DNA from 2 places in the Arthrobacter sp. E70 genome. Region 2 is predicted to be linked to the other one. Evidence: riboswitches for the same ligand, from Rfam matches in the RefSeq annotation. Region 2 holds a riboswitch; the other holds the start of a gene.

Region 1 (4,417 bases), on a different contig from region 2:
CGCCGTTGGCCACCTGGTCGATTTCCTTGCGGATGGTGATCATCGCCTCGATGAAGCGGTCGATCTCGGCAAGGTCCTCGGACTCCGTGGGCTCCACCATCAGCGTTCCCGCCACTGGGAACGCGAGGGTGGGGGCGTGGAAGCCGAAGTCGATGAGGCGCTTAGCCACATCCTCGGCAGTGACGCCGGTCTTGGCGGTGAGGGCGCGTAGGTCCAGGATGCACTCGTGCGCCACCAGGCCGCCCTCTCCCGTGTAGAGGACGGGGAAGTACTCGTTCAGGCGCGAGGCAACATAGTTGGCGGCGAGCAGCGCGGACTTGGTGGCCTCGGTCAGGCCTTCACCGCCCATGAGCTTCACGTACGCCCAGGAGATGGGCAGGACACCGGCCGAGCCGAAGCGGGAGGCGGAAATCGGCACGTCGGCGGCACCCGACCCGGCATTCCAGGTGTTTGCGTCGCCCGGCATGAACGGCGCCAGGTGGGCCTTGGCAGCGACCGGTCCGACGCCCGGCCCGCCACCGCCGTGCGGGATGCAGAAGGTCTTGTGCAGGTTCAGGTGCGAGACGTCGCCGCCGAACTTGCCCGGCTGGGCGAGGCCAACAAGGGCGTTGAGGTTGGCACCGTCGATGTAGACCTGGCCACCGGCGGCGTGCACGGCGTCGCAGACTTCGCGGACGTCGCCGTCGTAGACGCCGTGCGTGGACGGGTAGGTGATCATGATGCAGGACAGCGCGTCCCGGTTCGCTTCGATCTTGGCCTCGAGGTCGGCGTGGTCGATCGTGCCGTCTGCCGCGGTGGCGACGACGACGACCTTCATGCCGGCAAGCACGGCCGAGGCGGCGTTGGTGCCGTGGGCCGAGGCCGGGATCAGGCAGACGTTGCGCTGCTGGTCTCCGCGGGAGTGGTGGTAGCCGCGGATGGCCAGCAGGCCCGCGAGTTCGCCCTGGGACCCGGCGTTGGGCTGGATGGACACCTGGTCGTAGCCGGTGATGGCGGTCAGGTCAGCTTCCAGGTCGGTGATGAGTTCGCGCCAGCCTGCGGTCTGGGAATCCGGGGCGAACGGGTGGATTGAGGCGAACTCGGGCCAGGAGATGGCTTCCATTTCGGCGGTGGCGTTCAGCTTCATCGTGCACGAGCCCAGCGGGATCATGGTGCGGTCCAGGGCCAGGTCACGGTCGGAGAGCTTGCGGATGTAGCGCAGGAGCTGGGTTTCTGAGCGGTGGGTGTTGAACACCGGGTGCTGCAGGTAGTCGGAGGAACGCTCGACGCCGGCTTCCAGTGCAAAGCCTTCGCTCCCGGCCACGGTGGCGCCAAAGACGTCCGCGACCTCGGCGACGATGGCCGCCGTCGTCGTTTCGTCCAGGGAGATGCCCACGGTGTCGGCGTCGACACGGCGCAGATTGATGCCGCGCGCCTCGGCATCGGCAACAACCGCAGCTGCACGGCCCGGGACCCGGACAGTCAGGGTGTCGAAGAAGCTCCGGTGGGCCACGTCGATTCCGGCGGCCTCGAGGGAGGCCGCGAGGGTGCGCGCGTGGCTGTGAGCGGTCTCGGCGATCGCCTTCAGCCCGTCCGGGCCGTGGTAGACGGCGTACATGGAGGCAACGATGGCCAGGAGCGCCTGGGCGGTGCAGATGTTGGACGTGGCCTTCTCGCGGCGGATGTGCTGCTCACGGGTCTGCAGCGCCAGCCGGTAGGCCGGGACGCCGGCGTCGTCCTTGGACACACCCACCAGGCGGCCGGGCAGGGAGCGTTCCAGGCCCTTGCGGACAGCCATGTAGGCAGCATGCGGGCCACCGAAGAACAGCGGGACGCCGAAGCGCTGGGCCGAGCCGACGGCGATGTCGGCCCCCTGCTCGCCGGGAGGGGTGATCAGGGTCAGGGCCAGTAGGTCGGCGGCCACCGTCACCAGCGCATCCCGTTCCTTGGCGGCGGCGATCACGGCGGACTGGTCCCACACCCGGCCGGAGGCGCCCGGCTGCTGCAGCACGATGCCGTTGATGTCGCCGTCGGGCAGGCCCTGGGACAGGTCCGCGACCTCCACCTCAAAGCCGAGCGCCTCGGCACGGCCCTTGACGATCGCAATGGTCTGCGGCAGCACGTCGATGTCCAGGACGGTCTTGCCCTCGGCGGCGGGCTTGGTCTTGTTGGACCGGCGCATCAGCAGCACGGCCTCTGCCACTGCCGTGGCTTCATCGAGCAGCGACGCGTTGGCGATGGGCAGGCCCACCAGGTCCTGGACCATGGTCTGGAAGTTCAGCAGTGCCTCCAGCCGGCCTTGGGAAATTTCGGGCTGGTAGGGCGTGTAGGCGGTGTACCAGGCCGGGGATTCCAAAATGTTCCGGCGGATCACCGGCGGCGTCACGGTGTCGTAGTAACCCTGGCCGATCAGCTGCACGGCGGTCTTGTTCTTCCCGGCGAGCTTCCGCAGCTCCGCGAGGACCTCAACCTCGCTGAGGGCGTCCTGGAGCCGAAGGGCGGTTTCCTGGCGGATGACCTGGGGAACGGCGGTGTCCACCAGGGAGTCGACGCTGTCGTACCCGACGGCCTTGAGCATGGTCTCGACGTCGGCCTGGCGGCGCGCGCCGATATGGCGGTCTACGAAGGTGGTGGAGGCTGAACTAACCGACACGAAGGAACTCCATTTACTCAGGCGGCGCAGGGTACGCCACAGCGATTCGGGTTCCTCCCCGCTCTGTATTGGACCTGAGAGTTTCCGCGTTGCCTGCCTGGACAGGACCCGCTTGCACCGTCGGTGAGCACAGCAGCTTTCCACTCCCGACAGGGTGGCAGGGAACGCTGCCTGCTACTTTCCAGAGGTGCCTCGCCGCGGCGGTACAGGGGCCTGCGAGATTCCTGGGGAGGGTTTGCTCCTACGGCGCCTGCCTGTACTTCCGGCAGGACTCTCCCGCCGCAGATCAAAGGCTATTCATTTGGATTTTGCGGGAACACTGAGGCTCCCACAGCGCTTAATTCTCCTACGCGGGAGCCCGCGGGGCAAATGGTTCCTACCGCCGGAGCCGCTCCAGCGCGGCCAGCAACTCGTCCACGTCCGCCGCCGCTCCACCTTCGGGAACCGGCCCCACGGAGAGCATGGCGTTAAAGTACAGGCCGTCGCCCATGTACAGCACGGCCTTGGCCAGGGCGGGCCCTACATCCGCGGCGATCTCGTCGAGCCAGCGCCGCTGGATTGCGGCAAACCGCCGCCTCGTTTCTTCGTGCGCCACCTCGGCAAGCCGGGTGGCTGCCACGATGGCCCGGTCCAGGGGCGTGTCCGCCCAGACCGAGGACCTGATGAAGTAGGCCGCGGCTCCTTCGGGAGCTTCGGCCATCGCGTCCGCGTCCGCGCCGGCCAGCACGTCCAGCCGTTCCAGCAGCACCTCGATGAGCGCTTCCTTGTTGGGAAAGTGATAGAGCAGGCCCCCCTTGGACACGCCTGCTTTCCGGGCAACTGCGTCGAGGGTCGCCGCCCTCTCGCCCACCTCGATGAGGAGGGACTCAAAGGCGTCAAGGACGGCATCTCGGGCTACGGGCTTGCGGGGCATGCCTCCCATCATGCCCTTGACCAGGTCGAAACCGGATAATCTGAAACTATACCGTCTGGACGGTATAGTTATTTCCATGACCACTTCGACCAGCTCTCTTGCACCAGGCCAGACGGAGAGCCCCGCGACGCCTTCGCCGAGGCGTGACTGGCTGGCCCTGGCGTTACTGATGTTCCCGGTGCTGCTCGTGGCCGTGGACAACACGGCCCTGACGTTCGCCCTGCCCGCCATCACGCGCGCCCTCGAGCCTTCGGGCGTGCAACTGCTGTGGATCGTGGACGTCTACCCCCTGGTGCTGGCCGGGCTGCTCGTTTCGATGGGAAGCCTGGGTGACCGGATCGGGCGGCGGCGGCTGCTGACCATCGGCAGCACAGGCTTCGCGGGTATCTCTGCCGTCACGGCCTTTGCCCCCAGCGCGGAGTGGCTGATTGCCGGCCGGGGAGCGCTGGGATTTTTCGGCGCCATGCTGATGCCGTCCACCCTGTCACTGATCCGCAACATCTTCCCGGAGCCCGGCCGCCGGCGGCTCGCCGTTGCCATCTGGGCAGCCGGATTCTCCGGTGGCGCGGCCCTGGGGCCGATCTTCGGCGGCTGGTTGATGGAGCAGTTCTGGTGGGGCGCGGTTTTCCTGGTCGCGCTGCCCCTCATGCTTCCCCAGCTGGGGTTCGGACCGGCATTCATTCCCGAATCCAGGGATCCGGCGCCCGGGGCGGTGGACATCCCCAGTGTCCTGCTTTCGATGCTTGCCATGGTTCCCGCGGTGTACGGGATCAAGGAGGTTGCCACCCAGGCCTCCGGCCCGGCGGGCTTTGCCGGCATTGCCTTCGGTGTGGCGATGGGCGCGGTGTTCGTGCGCCGGCAGCACGGCCTCA
Region 2 (4,417 bases):
GCCATGGGTGAACTGCTGCTCAGCAACCTCAACTACAAGTCGTTCAGTGACTTCGCCGCTGACCTGCTGGGTCCGTGGGCCGGCTTCTTTACGGGCTGGACCTACTGGTTCTGCTGGGTCATCACCGGCATCGCCGATGTGATCGCCATCGCGGGCTACTCCCGTGAACTGTGGCCCGGGGTTCCCCAGTGGATTCCCGGGCTGGCCACCGTGGCCATCCTCCTGCTCCTGAACCTCGTCACGGTCAAGGCGTTCGGCGAGACCGAGTTCTGGTTCGCCCTGATCAAGATCATCGCCATTGCCGCGCTGATCATCGTTGGCCTGTTCATGATTCTCACCGGTTTCCAGTCCGACGCCGGCCCTGCCACGTTCACCAACCTGTGGAGCCATGGCGGGTTCTTCCCCAACGAATTCATGGGCTTCGTGGCCGGCTTCCAGATCGCCGTCTTCGCCTTCGTGGGCATCGAACTGGTGGGTACCACCGCTGCCGAGGCCAAGAACCCGGAGCGGAACCTGCCCAAGGCCATCAACTCCATTCCCATCCGGGTGCTCCTCTTCTACGTAGGTGCCCTCATCATCCTGATGGCCGTCACCCCCTGGACCGAGTTCAAAGCCGGCCACAGCCCCTTTATCGCCATGTTCTCCCTGGCGGGGCTGGGCGCCGCAGCCACCGTGGTCAACCTCGTGGTGCTGAGCTCCGCGATGTCCTCCGCCAACTCCGGCATTTACTCCACCTCCCGCATGGTCTTCGGGCTTGCCCAGGAAGGCGACGCGCCGGACGTCTTTGGCAAACTGTCCCGGCGGAAGGTACCCCAGAACGCACTGTTCCTTTCCTGCGTGCTGCTGCTGTCCGGCGTCGTCCTCATGTACGCGGGCCAGGACGTGGGCAAGGCGTTCGACATGGTGACCACCGTCTCCGCCGTCTGCTTTGTCTTCGTCTGGTCCATCATCCTGGCCAGCTACATTGCCTTCCGCCGCCGGCGGCCGCACCTGCATGAGGCATCGAAGTTTAAAATGCCCGGCGGCGTTGCCATGGTTTGGGTGGTCTTCGCCTTCTTCGCCTTCGTGATCTGGGCCCTCACCACCCAGCCGGACACCCTGGTGGCCCTTCTGGTCACCCCGGTGTGGTTCATCATGCTGGGCGCCGCATGGTTCGTCCTCCGGCGCCGGCCCGCGCACCAGGCCCGTTTTGCCACCTTCCAAGCTGAACTGCAGGCAGACCAGGACTTCGCTGAGGCAGCATCCGGCATGGCTGTCCGGCGGGGTGCCGCCGATGAAGCCGCCGAAGAACAGGTCAAGCGGTGATCGGCACCGACGCCCGCACCGCCGAGGCCCGAACCCCCGCGGCAGACCGGCTCCAGGCCGTGCCCCCGGAGACGGGCAGGGAATTCGTGCTGACGTTCCACTGCCCGGATGCCCTGGGTATTGTCCAGGCGGTGTCGGCATTCCTGCTGGATCAGGAATGCTACATCGTGGACATCAAGCAGTTCGGCGACAGGGCAAGCGGCCGGTTCTTCATGCGCGTCCACGTCACCTCCGAGGTTGACATCGACCTTGCCCGCCTCCGCGCCGGTTTCGGGCAGGTGGCCCAGGAATGGCAGATGGACTGGCGCCTGGAACGCCACGGACGCAGGCAGCCCATCCTGGTGATGGTCTCCAAGTACGAGCATTGCCTGAACGACCTCCTGTTCCGCGCCCGCAGCGGGGAATTGCCCGTGGAGATCGCCGCCGTGGTGTCCAACCACCCGGACCTGGAACCGCTTGCGGCGTGGCACGGTGTTCCTTTCCACCACATTCCCGTGGCTCCGGACACCAAGACGGATGCGGAGGAGCGCTTGCTGGGCCTGGTGGACCATTACTCCGTGGAGCTGGTGGTGCTTGCCCGCTACATGCAGGTGCTCAGCGACGGCCTGACCCGCAAGCTGGACGGCCGGGCCATCAACATCCACCACTCGTTCCTGCCCAGTTTCAAGGGTGCCAAGCCCTACCACCAGGCCTACGAGCGCGGCGTCAAAACGGTGGGAGCCACAGCCCACTACGTGAACTCGGAGCTCGATGAGGGGCCCATCATTTCGCAGCAGGTCATCGAGGTGGACCACACGTACTCCGCCTCGGACCTGGTCACCGTTGGCCGCGATGCCGAGTGCAAGGCCCTCACGAATGCCGTCCGCTGGCATGCTGAAGGACGAATAGTCCTCTCCGGCAACCGGACGGTCATCCTCCGCTAACTGCGGGTTCACCGACGTGGCTGGTGCCTGCTCCCCATCCGGAGGGGCAGGCACCGGCCGCACCAACACACATGAATACAGCCTTTCGAGCTGTGGCGGGAGAGTCCTCCCGGCCATCACCGGGCAGGCGCCGTAGGAGCAAATCCTCCCCAGGAATCTCTCAGGCCCATGTACCGTCACGGCGAGGCGACTCTGGAAAGCAGTGCTGCTCTGGCAGCACTCACCGACGGTGCAAGCGGGCCCTGGCTGGGCATGCGGAATCTCTCAGGTCCAATACAGAGCGGGGAGGGACCCGATCCATGCCGTGCCCCCGTGGCCGGCCGAACCTGGAGTTCCTCATGACGATTCAATCCCTCATGCCACCCGCCGCTGCACCACTTCCCGCGGAAGGGCAGGTCGACAATTCCGGGACGGTGCTGCCTGTCCGGATGCAGATCATTCCCGCGGAGGGTGTTGCGGCCCGCATCCAGGCCGCCGTGCCCGTTGGGACAAAGCTGGCGGTGACCTGCCTGCCCCGCCAAGGTGTCGGGGCCACCATCCGGACTGCTATCGAACTTGCCTACCTTGGCTTCGAGGTTGTACCGCACCTGGCCGCACGAAGCATCGAAAGCCGCGAGCAACTGGCCGGCGTGGTGCGGAACTGCCAGGACGCAGGCATCACGGAGGTGCTCGCCGTCGGTGGTGACGCAGGGGTGCCCGCCGGCAGCTATGACAGCACCCTCTCATTGCTGGAGGACCTCGCGGAGGTGTCCGGCGGACGGATCCGGGCCGGTGTGGCGGGTTACCCCGAAGGGAACCCGGGTCACAGCGAACTGCACATGCTTGATGCCCTGCTGGAAAAGCAGCATCTGGCGTCCTCGGTGGTGACGCAACTGTGCTTTTCGGCCGCCCGCATCCAGTGGTATGCCGAAATGCTCCGCCGGGAAGGGGTGGGGCTGCCCGTCTGGGCAGGAGTATCCGGGGCCGTCCCCCGGGGCCAGTTAATTTCCCTTGCAACCAAGATCGGTGTGGGCCCCTCCCTCAAACTGCTGGACCGCAAGGGTCCCCTTGGCCGCCGCCTGCTCCAGGGCGGCCACTATTCGCCCGTGTCCCTCGTTGCGGAACTCCAGCGCGTAGGAGCGGTGGAAGGAATCCACCTTTATACCTTCAACAACCTGGCCGGTATCGCCAGCTGGAAGGCCAGCGACGGGGGCAGCTTGTGAGGGGAAGCGGGAAAGTTCAGCATGCTTAGTGTTTCTCCACATAGGATGGAAAAGCACGGCAGCTCACCCGCTGCAGGTCGATTTGAATGAAGGTGACCATGGCCAGGCGCAGCAATCCCGCAGTACGAATCGCACAGGAAACCGCCCACAACGCAATGTTCGATGCCGAAGGCAAGCCCAAGCCCGGTGTCCACAACATGCTCATGAAGGCGGTGCAGATCCAGCGGCCCCTCGTGGTTGCGTACATCCGGCGGCTGCAAAAGAAGCATCCCCGTGCCACCGCCGCGCAACTAGCCGACATCGCCGAGCGCGACTACCTGCGCGCGGTCACCGGCGGCGGCGCACTGGTGGGTGCTACCGGCGTCGTCCCCGGTGTGGGAACCATCGCATCGCTGGGACTTTCCGCGGCCGCAACTGTTGGCTTCCTGGAAGCAACGGCCCTCTACGCCACCTCGCTGGCCGAACTGCACGGCATCCGCCTCACCGACCCCGAGAAGGCCGGCACTATGGTCATGGCCATCATGCTTGGGGAGGAAGGGACCGCCCTGCTGGGGACGCTCAGCGGCCAGGCAGCGGGTGGAGCCAGGCCCACGGACGTCTGGGGGAACGTCCTGTCCAGGTCATCGCTTCCCGGCTTCGGCAGTGTCCGAAAGAGGATCCAGCACGCCTTCCTGAAGAACCTGCTCAAGCGGCAAGGGACTGCGCTGTTCGGCAGGGCCCTTCCGTTCGGCATCGGCGCGGTGGTGGGTGGAGCGGGTAACCTCGTGATGGGCCGTGCGGTGGCAGCAAACGCCCGGGAGGCGTTCGGGCCCATGCCGGACACCATTCCCGGCGAGCTGACGGCGGCCGCGGCGCCTGATCACCAGGCGCTGACACCCTGACGCTGGAAGGCATTACACGTGGATCTCAACGCTGACCTTGGCCAAGCATTCGGTTCGTGGACCATGGGCGGCGACGCCGCGATGTTCCAGTTGGCGACCAGTGCCA

Evidence for each region. A riboswitch is a leader RNA that binds a small molecule or an ion and turns the genes downstream of it on or off. The one in region 2 is predicted to bind glycine.
Region 1: it holds a riboswitch for glycine, as region 2 does, so the genes downstream of both, gcvP (aminomethyl-transferring glycine dehydrogenase) here and AC3IMC_RS20055 (methylenetetrahydrofolate reductase) in region 2, are expected to answer to the same signal.

What each region holds. Positions count from the first base shown of each region.
Region 1 covers NZ_JBYQFR010000023.1:1,969-6,385, forward strand. Annotated here, with positions in the region: gene gcvP (aminomethyl-transferring glycine dehydrogenase) at 1-2,632, opposite strand, end outside; glycine riboswitch at 2,824-2,921, opposite strand; gene AC3IMC_RS19735 (TetR/AcrR family transcriptional regulator) at 3,009-3,545, opposite strand; gene AC3IMC_RS19740 (MFS transporter) at 3,622-4,417, shown strand, end outside.
Region 2 covers NZ_JBYQFR010000025.1:7,190-11,606, forward strand. Annotated here, with positions in the region: gene cycA (D-serine/D-alanine/glycine transporter) at 1-1,305, shown strand, start outside; gene purU (formyltetrahydrofolate deformylase) at 1,365-2,228, shown strand; glycine riboswitch at 2,315-2,414, shown strand; gene AC3IMC_RS20055 (methylenetetrahydrofolate reductase) at 2,567-3,430, shown strand; gene AC3IMC_RS20060 (hypothetical protein) at 3,529-4,311, shown strand; gene AC3IMC_RS20065 (LamB/YcsF family protein) at 4,330-4,417, shown strand, end outside.